Regions from separate parts of the Kribbella aluminosa genome, predicted to be linked through region 2. Evidence: riboswitches for the same ligand, from Rfam matches in the RefSeq annotation. Region 2 holds a riboswitch; the other holds the start of a gene.

Region 1 (8,123 bases), 2.2 Mb from region 2:
ACCGGTCGCCTCGATCGTGATCGCGTCCGGTGCCACGTCCACCACCTTCGCACGGAACAGCTGGACGGTCTCCAGCACCTGTCCGCGGGTCAGCGTGTCCGCCTTGACCTTGACCAGCAGCAGTTCCCGCTGAACCGTCTGCGTGGGCTCGAGCTCGACGATCTTGATCACGTTCACCAGCTTGTTCAGCTGCTTGGTGATCTGCTCGAGAGGCTGTTCGTCGACGGTCACCGCGATCGTCATCCGGGACACCTCGGGGTGCTCGGTCGGACCGACCGCGAGCGAGTCGATGTTGAACCCGCGGCGGGAGATCAGCGCGGCCACCCGGGCCAGCACACTGTGCTTGTTCTCGACCAGGATGCTCAGCGTGTGTTTGGACATCTACAGCTCCTCCCCATCCCATGTCGGCGCCATGTCGCGGGCGATCTGGATCTCGTCGTTGCTGACGCCGGCGGCGACCATCGGCCACACCATCGCGTCCCGGTGCACGACGAAGTCGACGACGACCGGTGCGTCGGTGACCGCCATCGCCTTCTCGATGGTGGCGTCCAGCGAGTCCTTGTCCGAGCAGCGCAGCCCGACGCCGCCCATCGCCTCGGCCAGCTTGGCGAAGTCCGGGATCCGGGTCGAGTGCAGGTCGGTGTTCGAGTAGCGCTTGTCGTAGAACAGCGTCTGCCACTGCCGGACCATGCCCAGCGACTGGTTGTTGATCACGGCGACCTTGATCGGGATGCCCTCCAGCGCGCAGGTGACCAGCTCCTGATTGGTCATCTGGAAGCAGCCGTCGCCGTCGATCGCCCAGACGGTCTTGTCCGGGCGGGCGACCTTCGCGCCCATCGCGGCCGGTACGGCGTACCCCATGGTGCCGAGGCCGCCGGAGTTCAGCCAGTGGCCGGGCTTCTCGAACGGCAGGAAGTGCGCGGACCACATCTGGTGCTGACCGACGCCCGCGGTGTAGATCGTGTCCGGGCCGGCGATCTGGCCGATCCGCTGGATCACGTGCTGCGGCGACAGCGTGCCGTCCTCCGGCTCGTCGTACCCGACCGGGTAGCGGGAGCGGACGTCCTCCAGCTGGTGGCGCCAGGCGTCGTACGACGGGGTCCGGCCGGCGGTCGCGATCTCGGTCCGGAGCGCGGCGAGCAGGTCGGTGATGACCTCCTTGCAGTCGCCCACGATCGGGACGTCGGCGGCCCGGTTCTTGCCGATCTCGGCCGGGTCGATGTCGGCGTGGATGACCTTCGCGTCCGGGGCGAACGAGTCCAGCTTGCCGGTCACCCGGTCGTCGAAGCGGGCGCCGAGCGTGATCAGCAGGTCGGACCGCTGCAGGGCGCCGACCGCGGACACCGAGCCGTGCATGCCGGGCATCCCGAAGTGCAGCGCGTGGGTGTCGGGCAGCGCGCCGCGGGCCATCAGCGTGGTGACGACCGGAATGCCGAGCAGCTCGGCCAGTTCCTTCAGCTCGGCGCTGGCCTGCGCGCGGATGACACCGCCGCCGACGTACAGCACCGGCTTCTCGGCGGCGACGATCAGGCGGGCCGCCTCACGCACCTGCTTCGGGTGCGGGCGGGTCACCGGCCGGTAGCCGGGCAGCGCGAGCTCGGTCGGCCACTGGAAGTCGACGCCGGTTTTCTGCATCGCGTCCTTCGTGACGTCCACCAGCACCGGACCGGGCCGGCCGGTGGAGGCGATGTGGAACGCCTCGGCGATCGTGGTCGCGATGTCGTTCGGGTCGGTCACCAGGAAGTTGTGCTTGGTGATCGGCATCGTGATGCCGCGGATGTCCGCCTCCTGGAAGGCGTCCGTACCGATCGCGGCGCCCGCCACCTGACCGGTGATCGCCACCAGCGGCACCGAGTCCATGTAGGCGTCGGCGATCGGCGTCACCAGGTTGGTCGCGCCCGGTCCGGAGGTCGCCATGCAGACGCCGACCTTGCCGGACGCCGCGGCGTACCCCTGGGCGGCGTGACCGGCGCCCTGCTCGTGACGTACCAGGATGTGGCGGATCTGGGTCGAGTCGAGCATCGGGTCGTACGCCGGGAGGATCGCGCCACCCGGGATGCCGAAGACGGTGTCCACTCCGGCATGTTCCAGTGCGCGGATCAGAGCCTGTGCCCCGGTCAGCTGCTCACTCATGAGTGCCTTCCCTCAGTCCTGTCACGATGGTTGTACTTTTCGCGACCGATCCATCCTCGCTTGTGGCCGTCACCTTGGCGACTCCGGGTCTCGGATAGTCGTACAGGCAACAAAAAACCCCTTCCGCCGGGTTGGCTGAAAGGGGCGCGTCGACTCGGTGGTCGCGTCAGTCGGCGCGCCGCACAAGTACGAGGAGAATCGATCGCATGTAGGCATTATTCGCCGAAACCTGCCGACCTGGTCAAGTTCAGCCACCCAGCGTCTCAATTTCTGAGACGACCGTCTTACAAGCAGGGCCCTCGCACCACCTAGTCTTTCAGGGTGACTGGCGACCCGTACGGCGACGAACAACTGGTACAGCTCTACGACCTGGACAACCCGGCCGGTGAGGACCACGAGTACTACCGCGCCTTGGCCGAGCGCACTGCGAAGGTCCTGGACTTCGGCTGCGGTACCGGCCTGCTCACGCGGTCGCTCGTCGCGTCCGGGCGGGAGGTGATCGGTATCGACCCCAGCCCCACGATGCTCGGGTACGCGCGCCGGCAGCCCGGCGCCGACGCGGTCACCTGGATCGACGGCGACCACCGCGTCGTACAGCCGACGGGCGATGTGGATCTCGTCGTCAGCAGCGGCAACACGATGATGCACGTCGCGGAGCACGCGGACACGGTCGCCGCGGTGGCCGCCGCGCTGCGGCCCGGCGGCGTGTTCGCGTTCGAGTCGCGGAACCCCGCCGTACGGGCGTGGGAGCAGTGGACGAGCGAGGCGACGTACGGCGAACGTGACACCGTGGCCGGGCACCTGAAGGAGTGGCTCGAGCTGATCGAGATCGCGGACCGGCGGGTGGTGTTCGACGCGCACAACGTGTTCGAGGACGGGCACGACGCGGTCTACCGGAACGTCCTGTACTTCCGGTCGGTCGAGGAGATCACCGCCGACCTGCGCGCGGCGGGCTTCTCCGACGTGGTCGTCGACGGCGGCTGGCACGGCGAACCGCTGGCCGCGAAGTCACGGCTGCTCGTGGTGCGGGCGACGAAGTAGGGCCAGACACGCCCTAAGCTGGCCATACCGCGACTGGCGAGGGTGGATCACCACCAGGGAGCTTCCGAGCAAAGGCGTCGTCCGCCTGGGCGCCTTCGAGCAACTCGGAGGTCCCGATGCGTCTGCGGTACGGCATGAATCCTCATCAGGCGGCCACGCTCGGCAACGCGCCGTTCACGGTGCTCGCCGGTGCGCCGTCGTACATCAACATCCTGGACGCGCTGACCGGTTGGCAGCTGGTCCGGGAGGCCGCGGAGCGGTTCGGCGTACCGGCCGCAGCGTCGTACAAGCACGTCTCACCCGCGGGTGCCGCGCTCGGCCGGACGGCGGCGGAGGCGTACCTGCGGGCGCGGGACGCGGATCCGAAGTCGTCGTACGGCGACTTCGTGGCGGTGTCGCGGCCGGTGGACCTGGAGCTGGCCGCGGTACTGAAGCGGGTGGTGTCGGACGGGATCATCGCGCCCGGGTACGACGACGGCGTACTGGAGATCCTGGCGGCGAAGAAGCGCGGGACGTATCTGGTGCTCGGGATGGACCCGTCGTACGAGCCGCCGGCCGACGAGGTCCGCGAGGTGTACGGCGTACGGCTGACGCAGGAGCGGGACGCCGCGCCACTCCCCCACGATCTGCCGGACGACGCGGTGCTCGGGATGATCGTCGCGCGCTACACGCAGTCGAACACCGTTGTGCTCGTGAAGGACGGGATGACGATCGGCGTCGGCGCCGGGCAGCAGTCGCGCGTCGACTGCACGCGCCTGGCCGGCGAGAAGGCGGCGCTCTGGTCGGCTGAACCCCTCACCGGGGTGACGATGGTCTCGGACGGTGCGCTTCCGTTCGCCGACAACGTCGAAGTCGCCCACCGGTACGGCGTCACCCACATCGTCGAGCCCGGCGGCTCGATCCGCTCCGACGAGATCGCCGCCGCCTGCGCCGCGCTCGGAATCACCTGGTCGGCCACGGGGCTGCGACTCTTCAGACACTGAGCAGGTAGGTGCCCTCAGCAACAGCCTTGCGGACCTCGGCGGCCGTCTCGGCCGCGTCGAGCCCGGAGGTGTCGATCGCGTGCCGTTCGAGTTCGGCGAGGTCCGCGAAGGCCGCGTGCAGCCCGGTGAGTGCGTCGGCGTCGGTCAGCTCGACTCCGCCGCGCGCCAGCCCGCGCTCCAGCGTCGTCGCGAGATCCGGCCGCAGGACGACGTACGACATCCGCCACTGTCCCTCGGCGGCGGCAGCCCGGTACGCGGGCAGGAACCACGGTCCGATGATGCCGTCCACCACGACGTCGTACCCACCGTCGGCGAACACCGCGACCGCTGCGACGATCGCGTCCACCACCACGGCGTTCTGCCGCTGCGATTCCGGCAGGTACGGCGGGACGAAGCCGGTCCGGATCGCGCGGAAGAACTCGTCGGTCGTCACCTGCACCGTCGGCCTGGCCGCGTCGGTGGCGACCAGCCCGGCCACCGTCGTCTTGCCCGAGCCGGACGGACCGGTCAGCAGAAGTACGTTGCTCATGCCGCCAGACGGTAATCAAACACGGCGGCAAACTGCAGTCTTTTATTTCCGAACGGCCTCAGCCACCACCGCCGCAGCCTAGGCTGCGGCGGTGGATCAATTGCGGGCGTACATCGAGGGCTGGCGGGGACACGACCCCCAGGCCGTGCTGAACACTCTGACGGATGACTGCGTGGTCATCGAGTGCTACGGCCCGGTCTACCGCGGCAAGGCGCGGGTAGAGCAGTGGATGGAGGCGTGGTTCGGCGCCGGTGGGGCGGTGGACGGGTGGGAGATCACATCCGCGGCGAGGGCCGGAGTAACGCTGGTCGCTGAGTGGACGTTCAGCTGTACCTGGAAGGGCGAGCCCGCGACGTTCGACGGCTCGACCGTCGCCCGGCTGGAAGGGGATCGGATCGTGTACCTGCGTGAGTACGCCACCACCGCACCGCTGTACGACTGGACCGGCGCCTGGCGCGACTAGCTTCTTTCTGGGTCAGCCGCCGGCAACGCTGGGGAGAACGAGAAGTTCGTCGCCTTCGGTGAGTGGGGTTTCGACGCCGGCGAGGTCGCGGATGTTGTCGTCCCGCAGGTAGACGTTGACATGCCGACGTACGGCGCCCTGCTCGTCGGTGAGGCGCCGACGGAGCGGTGCGTCGAGTGCGGCGAAGGCCTCCGCCACCGTGGTGGCCTCGACCTGCACGCGTTCCGCTCCGCCCGCGAACGGGCGGAGCACCGTCGGCAGCCGGACAGCGATCATTCGAGCACCGCTGCGCGGACCGTGAGGATGTCGGGCAGGTGGCTGGCGACCTCGACCCAGCTGTCGCCGGAGTCGGCGCTCGCGTAGACGCAGCCGTCCCGGGTGCCGACGTACACACCGGCGGGGTCGGCGGTGTCGGTGGTCATCGCGTCCCGGAGCACCGGCACGTACGACACATCGGGCAGGCCGGCGGTCGGCGGCTCCCAGGTGGACCCGGCGTCGCGGGACCGGTAGACCCGGCACTTCGCCTCGGTCGGGATCCGGTTGCCGTCCGCGACCAGCGGGAACACGTACACCGTCGCCGGCTCGTGCGGGTGCACGACGATCGGGAACCCGAAGTCCGACGGCAGCCCGTCCGCGATCGACTTCCAGATCGCCCCGCCGTCGTCCGACCGGTACACGCCGTGGTGGTTCTGCGCGAACATCCGCTCCGGTACGTCGGGGTGCGCCGCCAGCTTGTGCACGCACTGCCCGAACTCCGGGTCCGGGTCCGGCATGAAGTACGCCTTGATCCCGTGGTTCGCCGGCGACCAGGACCGGCCACCGTCACGGGTCTGGTAGACACCGCCGGTCGACATCGCCACGCTGAGCTGCTGCGGATCGGTGGCGTGCGGCAGCACCGTGTGCACCGCCTGGCCGCCGAACCCGGCGCCCCACTCCTTGCGGTGCGGGTGGTCCCAGAGCCCTCTGACCAGCTCGAACGTCACTCCCCCGTCAATCGACTTCCAGAGCGCGGACGGCTGCGAACCGGCGTACACCACGCCTGGCTGGTCGGCCGGGGCCGGCTGGATCTGCCACACCCGCTCCAGTGCCGCGTCGGCGTCCTTCGGGAAGCCGATCGAACCCTCCGGCGGCTCCGCCCAGGTCTTGCCGAGGTCGTCCGAGTGGAACACGGCCGGCCCCCAGTGCTCACTGGTGCCGCCGACAAACAGCCGGGCCCGGTCGCCGCGGGTGTCGATGCCCACGGCGTACACGCCCTGCATCTCGAACTCCGGCACCGGCCCGTCCAGGCGCCACTCCTGGCGAGCGGCGTCACTGCGGCCGATCCAGAGCCCTTTCTTGGTCCCGATCAGCAGTACGGCCTCGGACATCGTCGTCCCTCTCTTTCAGCGTGGCGGACCTGCCACCACATTGATCAACGGCTCCCCGGACGCGTAGCGCTCCAGCTGTGCCCGCACGAGTCGGGCGACCCGCGGCGCGAACGCCGTCGAGGCGCCACCGCGGTGCGGATTGATCAGTACGTTCGGAGCAGACCACAGCGGATGTCCGGCGGGCAACGGCTCGGGGTCCGTGACGTCCAGCGCGGCCCGGATCCGCCGGGTACCGAGCTCGGCGAGCAACGCGTCCGTGTCCACGACGACACCGCGAGCGACGTTCACCAGCAGGGCGCCGTCCTTCATCCGCTTCAGGAACGACGTGTCCACCATCCGCTTCGTCTCCGGCGTCGCGGGGGTCAGCAGTACGACGACGTCCGCGCGCGGCAGCAGCTCCGGCAGCTCGGCGATCGGGTGGACCCCGTCCCGCGCCCGCCGCGCGACCCGGATCACGTCGCACTCGAACCCGGTCAGCCGCCGCTCGAGCGCCTCGCCGATCGCGCCGTACCCGACGATCAGCACGGTCCGGTCCGCGAGCGAGTCGTCGACCTCGTCGTACGAGCCTGGCCAGACCTGCCGCTCCTGGTCGCGGACCGCCCGCGGCAGGTTCCGGAACGTCGCGAGGATCAGCCCGACCGCCAGCTCCGCCGTGGACGCGTCGTGCACGCCGCGCGCGTTGCACAACGTCACGCCGTCGGCGAGCCGGGACTGGACGTGCTCGAACCCGGCCGTCTGCAACTGGACGACCTTCAACGAGGGCATCTCCTTGACGACGTCGAACACGTCGCCACCGCCCATGTAACTGGGCACGTAGAACTCGACCTCGTCGAGCGACTTCGGCCGCTCGGCACCGGTGAACACCTCCACGTCGAAGCCCGCGGGCACCCCGCCGAGGAACGCGCCGGGATCTTCCCACGGAAGCCATGCCTTCACCACGCCAGCCATGCCTTCACCATGTCAGCCATGTCACAGAACCTACTCGGCGACCTGGACAGTTTTGAACTCCCGTGCCAGACCGTGGGCGGGGTCGTAGTCTGGATCGGTGCCTTCGACATCGGATGTAGCGGCCGTGGTGGCGCACGACCAGGCGGTCGGGCGGCTGCGGGAGTCGTACGAGCGGATCCCGCCCGGCGAACCCGTCCGGCTCGCGAAGCGCAGTTCGAACCTGTTCCGCCCGCGGACCGACAGCGAGCGCCCGGGGCTGGACGTCTCCCAGCTGACCGGTGTGATCAGCGTCGACCAGGACGCCCGGACCGCCGACGTCCAGGGCATGTGCACGTACGAGGACCTGGTCGCCGCGACCTTGCCGCACGGGCTGACGCCGATGGTGGTGCCGCAGCTGAAGACCATCACGCTCGGCGGCGCGGTCACCGGGCTCGGCATCGAGTCGTCGTCGTTCCGCGCCGGCCTGCCGCACGAGTCGGTGCTCGAGCTCGACATCCTCACCGGCGCCGGCGAGCTGGTCACGGCCCGCCCGGACGGCGAGCACGCGGAGCTGTTCCGGACGTTCCCGAACTCGTACGGCACGCTCGGCTACGCGACCCGGCTGCGGATCGAGCTCGACCGGATCTCGCCGTACGTCGCGCTCCGGCACGTCCGGGTCG
Region 2 (6,249 bases):
CCCCACTGCGGGGCGTGAACTTCTTCACGCGGGACGCGGCGCTCGGTGACGCTCTGCGCCCGTACGCCGGCCTCACCGGTGATCTGGCAGCCGACCCAGGGCTGACCCGGATCGGCGAGCTGGCCGGCTCCGAGGAGGCCCGCGGGCACGCCCTCCCGGCGAACCAGCACCCGCCGGTGCTGCAGACCCATGACCGGTACGGGAACCGGATCGACGAGGTCGAGTTCCATCCGTCGTGGCACTGGCTGATGGAGCAGGCCGTCGGGTTCGGGCTGCAGGCCGCGCCGTGGACCAGCGACCGACCGTCGCCGCACCTCACCCGGGCGGCCGGCTTCTACGTCTGGTCGCAGGTCGAGCCCGGCCACGGTTGCCCGATCTCGATGACGTACGCCGCGGTTCCGGCGCTCAAGGCGGACGAGCGGCTCGCGAAGGAGTGGATCCCGCAGCTCGCGTCGACGCAGTACGACGTACGCCGGTTGCCGGTCGCGGCGAAGAACGGTGCCCTCGCCGGGATGGGGATGACCGAGAAGCAGGGCGGGTCGGACGTCCGGGCGAACCTGACGACCGCGACCCCCGTCGGGGATGACGGTGAGTACCAGCTCAACGGGCACAAGTGGTTCTGCTCGGCGCCGCAGGCGGACGTGTTCCTGGTACTGGCGCAGGCCCCGGACGGTTTGAGCTGCTTCGTCGTACCGCGAGTGCTTGCCGACGGCAACCGGAACCCGTTCGCGCTGCAGCGGCTGAAGGACAAGCTCGGGAACCGCTCGAACGCGTCCAGCGAGGTCGAGTTCCACGGGACGATCGGGTACCGGCTCGGGGACGAGGGCGCCGGCGTACGGACGATCATCGAGATGGTCGCGGCGACCCGGTTGGACTGCGTCCTCGGCTCCGCGGCACTCCAACGGCGGGCGCTGGTCGAGGCGATCTGGCACACCCGGCACCGCTCGGCGTTCGGCGGTCTGCTCGCCGACAAGCCCGCGATGCAGAACGTGCTCGCCGACCTCGCCCTCGAAAGCGAGGCGGCGACCGCGCTGGGGATGCGACTGGCCGCCGCGGTGGATTCCTCGGACCCGAAGGAGGCAGCCTTCCGCCGGATCGGGCTGCCGCTCGCGAAGTTCTGGGTGTGTAAGCGGACGCCGTTCATGGTCGCGGAGGCGCTCGAGTGCCTCGGCGGCAACGGGTACGTCGAGGAGTCCGGGCTGCCACTGCTCTACCGGGAGTCGCCGCTGAACTCGATCTGGGAAGGGTCCGGCAACGTCAACGCGCTCGACGTACTGCGCGCGCTGAGGCGGCCCGAGTCGCTCGAGGCCTGGCTGCTCGAGGTTGGCGCGGTCCAAGGGGCCGACGATCGGCTCGACGCCGCCGTGCACGACGTACTGCAAGCGCTTGCTGATGTCGCTGACGCCGAAGCCGGAGCACGTCGACTGGCCGCGCGGATGGCGTTGTGCCTGCAGGCGTCACTGCTGATCCGGCACTCGACACCGGCAGTCGCGGACGCCTTCGTCGCGTCCCGGCTGGCGAACGACTGGGGCGGTGTGTTCGGGACCCTTCCACAGAAGACACAGTCGCGGACGACACCGTTCCAGGAGATCGTCGAACGCACGATAGGGTGAGCGGGTCGCGACTGGCGCGCTGAGGTGGAGAACCACCGGGGAGCGAAAACCGTCGGCACCGTGCGCCTGGGTGCCTTCGACCCACTGCAACCGCAGGAGAGACAACGATGCCTGAATCCTCCGACACCGCCGCACCCTTCGACGCCGCCGCCGCGTCGGCCGCGTACAACAACGCGCTGCAGGTGATCGCCGCGGTCGAGCCGACCATCGCCGGCGCGATCCGGTCCGAGCTGGCCGACCAGCGGTCCTCGCTGAAGCTGATCGCCAGCGAGAACTACGCCTCCCCCGCCACGCTGCTCACGATGGGCAACTGGCTGTCGGACAAGTACGCCGAGGGCACCGTCGGGCACCGCTTCTACGCCGGCTGCCAGAACGTCGACACCGTCGAGCGGACCGCCGCCGACCACGCGGAGGCCCTGTTCGGCGCCCCGCACGCGTACGTCCAGCCGCACTCCGGCATCGACGCGAACCTGGTCGCGTTCTGGGCGATCCTGGCCCAGCGGATCGAGTCCCCGGCGCTGGCCGAGGCGGGCGCGAAGCACGTCAACGACCTGTCCGACGAGGACTGGACCAAGCTCCGCAAGGCGCTCGGCGACCAGAAGATGCTCGGCATGTCGCTGGACGCCGGCGGCCACCTGACGCACGGTTTCCGGCCGAACATCTCCGGCAAGATGTTCAACCAGCACTCCTACGGGACGAACCCGGAGACCGGCCTGCTCGACTACGACGAGGTCGCCCGGGCCGCGCGCGAGTTCAAGCCGCTGATCCTGATCGCCGGCTACTCGGCGTATCCGCGCAAGGTGGACTTCGCCAAGATGCGCGAGATCGCCGACGAGGTCGGCGCGACGCTGATGGTCGACATGGCGCACTTCGCCGGCCTGGTCGCGGGCAAGGTGTTCACCGGCGACTTCGACCCGGTGCCGCACGCGCACGTCACCACCACGACCACGCACAAGTCGCTGCGCGGCCCGCGCGGCGGCATGGTGCTCTGCCAGCCGGAGTACGCCGAGTCCGTCGACCGCGGCTGCCCGATGGTGCTCGGCGGTCCGCTCAGCCAGACGATGGCCGCGAAGGCGGTCGCGCTCGCCGAGGCGCGGCAGCCGTCGTTCCAGCAGTACGCGCAGGCCGTCGCGGACAACGCCGTCACGCTCGCCGAGGGCCTGATGAAGCGCGGCGTCAAGCTCGTCACGGACGGAACCGAGAACCACCTCGCCCTGCTCGACGTGTCGGCGTACGGCATCACCGGCCGGCAGGCCGAGTCGGCGCTGCTCGACGCGGGCATCGTCACCAACCGGAACGCCGTACCGCGGGACCCGAACGGCGCCTGGTACACCTCCGGTGTCCGGATCGGTACGCCGGCCCTCACCACCCGCGGGTTCGGCGCCGACGAGTTCGACCGGGTCGCGGAGCTGATCGTCGACGTACTGTCCGCGACGACGCCGACGACCACCTCCGCCGGCGCTCCGTCCAAGGCGAAGTACGTGCTGGCCGACGGCGTCGCCGACAAGACCCGCGCCGCCGCCGCCGAGATCCTCGACAAGCACCCGCTGTACCCGGGCCTCGAGCTCACCTGACCCATCGACAGCGCCCGCTCCCCTCGGAGCGGGCGCTGTTGCTTGTCGTCAGGCGTCCTGCTGGACGCCCGTCAGCGCATCCGGGGAGGCCTTCGCGGCCCGCTTCGGCATCAGCGTCGCGGCGAGGATCGCGCCGGCGACGGCGATGCCGCCGGAAACCCACATCGTGGTGTTGAGGCTGGTGAGGAACGCCTCCCGCACACTGCTCGCCAGCTCCGCCGATCCCGTCTTCGCCGCCACCGCGAGACCACCTGCAAGACTCCGCTGCGCCGCGTCCGCCACCTGCGTAGGCAGACCGGTCGTGTCCACGTTGTGCCGGTACACCGAGTTCAGCACGGTCCCGAGTACGGCGACACCGACCGTCCCGCCGACCTGACGGAACGCCTGCAGCAGCCCCGATCCGGTGCCGGCCCGCTCCGGGTCGAGCACACCGAGCGCCGCGTTCATTGCCTGCGGCATCGAGCACCCGAGCCCGAAGCCGACCACCACGAACCAGATCGCCGTGTACCCGTACCCGGTGCCGCGGCCGGTGAACGCGCCGAGCACGAATCCGCCAGCCATCACCACGAACCCGGTCATCACGACCAGCCGGGTGCCGATCCGCGACTCCACCGGCGCGGCCAGCTTCGCGCCGGCCGTCATCCCGCCGATGAACGGCAGCAGCTTCAGCCCGGTGTGCAACGCGTCGGAGCCGTTGATGCCCTGGAAGTACTGCGGCATCGTGAACAGCAGCCCGAAGATCGCGAACACCGAGACGGTCAGCAGTACGGCGCCGCCGGTGAACACCCGCTCGCGGAACAGCCTCAGCTCGATCAGCGGCTCCGGGTTCCGGCGCTGCCAGAGCAAGAATCCGCCGATCAGTACGACGGCCAGCCCGAGGAACACGATCGTGACCGCGTCGGCCCAGGACGTCTCGCCCGCCTTCGTCACGCCGTACACCAGGGTCGCGAGTCCCGCGCTGGACAGCACGATGCCGAGCCAGTCGATCGCGGGACGCCGCGAGCTCCGGGTCTCCGGCACCAGCAGCGTGACGGCGAGCGCGGCGAGGAACGCGATCGGGACATTCATCAGGAAGATCCACTGCCACCCGGCGTGGTCGAGCAGCAGGCCGCCGACGATCGGGCCGAGCGGCATGCCGATGCTGTTGGCAACGACGAAGAAGCCGATCGCCTTCTTCCGCTCCTCCTCGGTGCGGAACAGGACGGTGATCAGCGAGAGCGCGACCGGGACGATCATCGCGGCACCGATCCCGAGGAACGCCCGGGCGGCGATCAGCTGACCGGCCGAGTCCGAGAGCGCACAGGCCAGCGAGGCGAGCCCGAACAGGGCGAGCGCGATCGCGATGATCCTGCTCCGCCCGTAGCGGTCGCCGAGCAGACCGGCCGGCAGCAGCAGCGCGGCGAGCACCAGATTGTAGCTGTTCGCCATCCACTGCAGCTGGCCGGTGGACGCGTCGAGGTCCTTGGCGAGGGTCGGCAACGCGACGTTGAGCACGGTGGTGTCCAGGCCGAGCACGAGGACGGCGAGACACAGCGCGACGAGTACGCCGAAGCGGCGGGTGCCGGTCAGCGCCGGTGCTGCGGTGGTGGCGTCGGGAGTCATGAAATTCAAGTTATCAGAAGTTTGTGATACTTGCGATAAATCCGATTACTGTACGCTTCAACAGTGGCGGAGGAACCGGGCCGGGAGGCAGTCAGCCAGTTCGTCGAGCGATTCGCGGGCGTGCTGGCGAACAGCGGCGTACCGACGATGTCGGCTCGGGTGATGGGCGCGATGCTGGTCAGCCCGGACGGGGCGATGACCGCGGCCGAGCTCGCCGAGGCGTTGAAGATCAGCCAGCCGGCCGTGTCCGGCGCGGTCCGGCAGCTGCTGCAGGTCTCGTTCATCTCCCGCGAGCGGCTGCCCGGGTCCCGCAAGGACCACTACCGGATCCGGGAGGACGTCTTCGCCGCCATCCTGGAACGCCGCAACCTCGCGCTCAGCGAATGGGAGTCCACCAGCCGCGCCGGCGCCGGCCTGTTTCCGGCCGGCTCCCCCGTCGCCCGCCGCCTCAGCGAGGCCGCCGACTTCTTCGCCTTCATCCACGCCGACATGGACCAGATGATCAAGAACTGGCGCGCGGAGCGGCATCAGTGAATCGCCGCGAGGCCGGTCGTCTGGTCGGTACGGCGTGGCTCGACAGCGACTACCGCGTCGCCTGGGAGACGCGGATCATGCGACGGCGGGTTCCGCTGTACCGCGCCGGGATCGCCGCGCTGCGTGGGCTGAACGCCGTCACGGGCGGCAGGCCCTCGCTGCAGAGAACCCGCTGGGAACGGGTCGGCCCGCACGGCGGGACGTTCGTGATGGACAAGCTCGAGACGATGACCGGGCGGACCGATCATCCGGTGACCTCGCGGGCCGAGCTGCGGGCGCGTACGTCGTTCGCGTCCCGGCTGGCGCGGGCGATCTCGGCGGACGAGTGGCCGCAGATGATGGCGGAGTACGACCGGCGCCGGCGTGGTGAGCGTCCGCAGTACCACTATGTCGGCCATCGGCCGCTGAACACCGCCTCGCACGCGCTGATGGACGAGGCGTGGGTCCGCGGCGAGCTGCCGACGGACGAGTTCCGGGCCTGGAACGTGCTGAAGCACGAGGACGACGGTGCCTTCTACAGCGAGTTCTTCACCCACGGAAATGCGCGCGGCTACCCCGGCGGCGAGACGAACCCCGGCTTCCGGCTCGGGCGGATCAGCTTCGACGTCAGCTGGCGGGACAAGGCCACGCTCGCCCTCGAACACCAGGTGCTCCGTCGCAGCCGGGCGCTGCGAGCAAAGGAACTCCTCAAGTTCCTCCGCACCGAACTCCACGAAGCGATCCACCCACCAGCACCGATCCACATGGCGTCGGCCTCACACCATCAGGACGCATACACGCCCGAGGTCGTCGCTGCCGTCGCAGAATTCGCCAAGCCCAACGACCTACGCTCACCGACCGCCCGCGGCGAAACCGTGCCGAACCGGACGCAGGCATTGTCTGTCGAGGTCGCGAACGCAATGGCCCACGCCCTTCCACCTCCACAC

The links. A riboswitch is a leader RNA that binds a small molecule or an ion and turns the genes downstream of it on or off. The one in region 2 is predicted to bind ZMP and ZTP.
Region 1: another riboswitch for ZMP and ZTP. It lies ahead of JOF29_RS10870 (5-aminoimidazole-4-carboxamide ribonucleotide transformylase); the one in region 2 lies ahead of JOF29_RS21190 (glycine hydroxymethyltransferase).

Annotation. Positions count from the first base shown of each region.
Region 1 is NZ_JAGINT010000001.1:2,234,028-2,242,150, reverse strand. Features, by position in the region: gene ilvN (acetolactate synthase small subunit) at 1-381, opposite strand, end outside; gene JOF29_RS10880 (acetolactate synthase large subunit) at 382-2,133, opposite strand; gene JOF29_RS10875 (class I SAM-dependent methyltransferase) at 2,455-3,174, shown strand; ZMP/ZTP riboswitch at 3,194-3,272, shown strand; gene JOF29_RS10870 (5-aminoimidazole-4-carboxamide ribonucleotide transformylase) at 3,291-4,157, shown strand; gene JOF29_RS10865 (phosphotransferase-like protein) at 4,147-4,686, opposite strand; gene JOF29_RS10860 (nuclear transport factor 2 family protein) at 4,778-5,149, shown strand; gene JOF29_RS10855 (MoaD/ThiS family protein) at 5,162-5,425, opposite strand; gene JOF29_RS10850 (WD40/YVTN/BNR-like repeat-containing protein) at 5,422-6,516, opposite strand; gene JOF29_RS10845 (2-hydroxyacid dehydrogenase) at 6,532-7,464, opposite strand; gene JOF29_RS10840 (FAD-binding oxidoreductase) at 7,562-8,123, shown strand, end outside.
Region 2 is NZ_JAGINT010000001.1:4,403,876-4,410,124, forward strand. Features, by position in the region: gene JOF29_RS21185 (acyl-CoA dehydrogenase family protein) at 1-1,613, shown strand, start outside; ZMP/ZTP riboswitch at 1,613-1,692, shown strand; gene JOF29_RS21190 (glycine hydroxymethyltransferase) at 1,721-3,187, shown strand; gene JOF29_RS21195 (DHA2 family efflux MFS transporter permease subunit) at 3,236-4,789, opposite strand; gene JOF29_RS21200 (GbsR/MarR family transcriptional regulator) at 4,853-5,323, shown strand; gene JOF29_RS21205 (hypothetical protein) at 5,320-6,249, shown strand, end outside.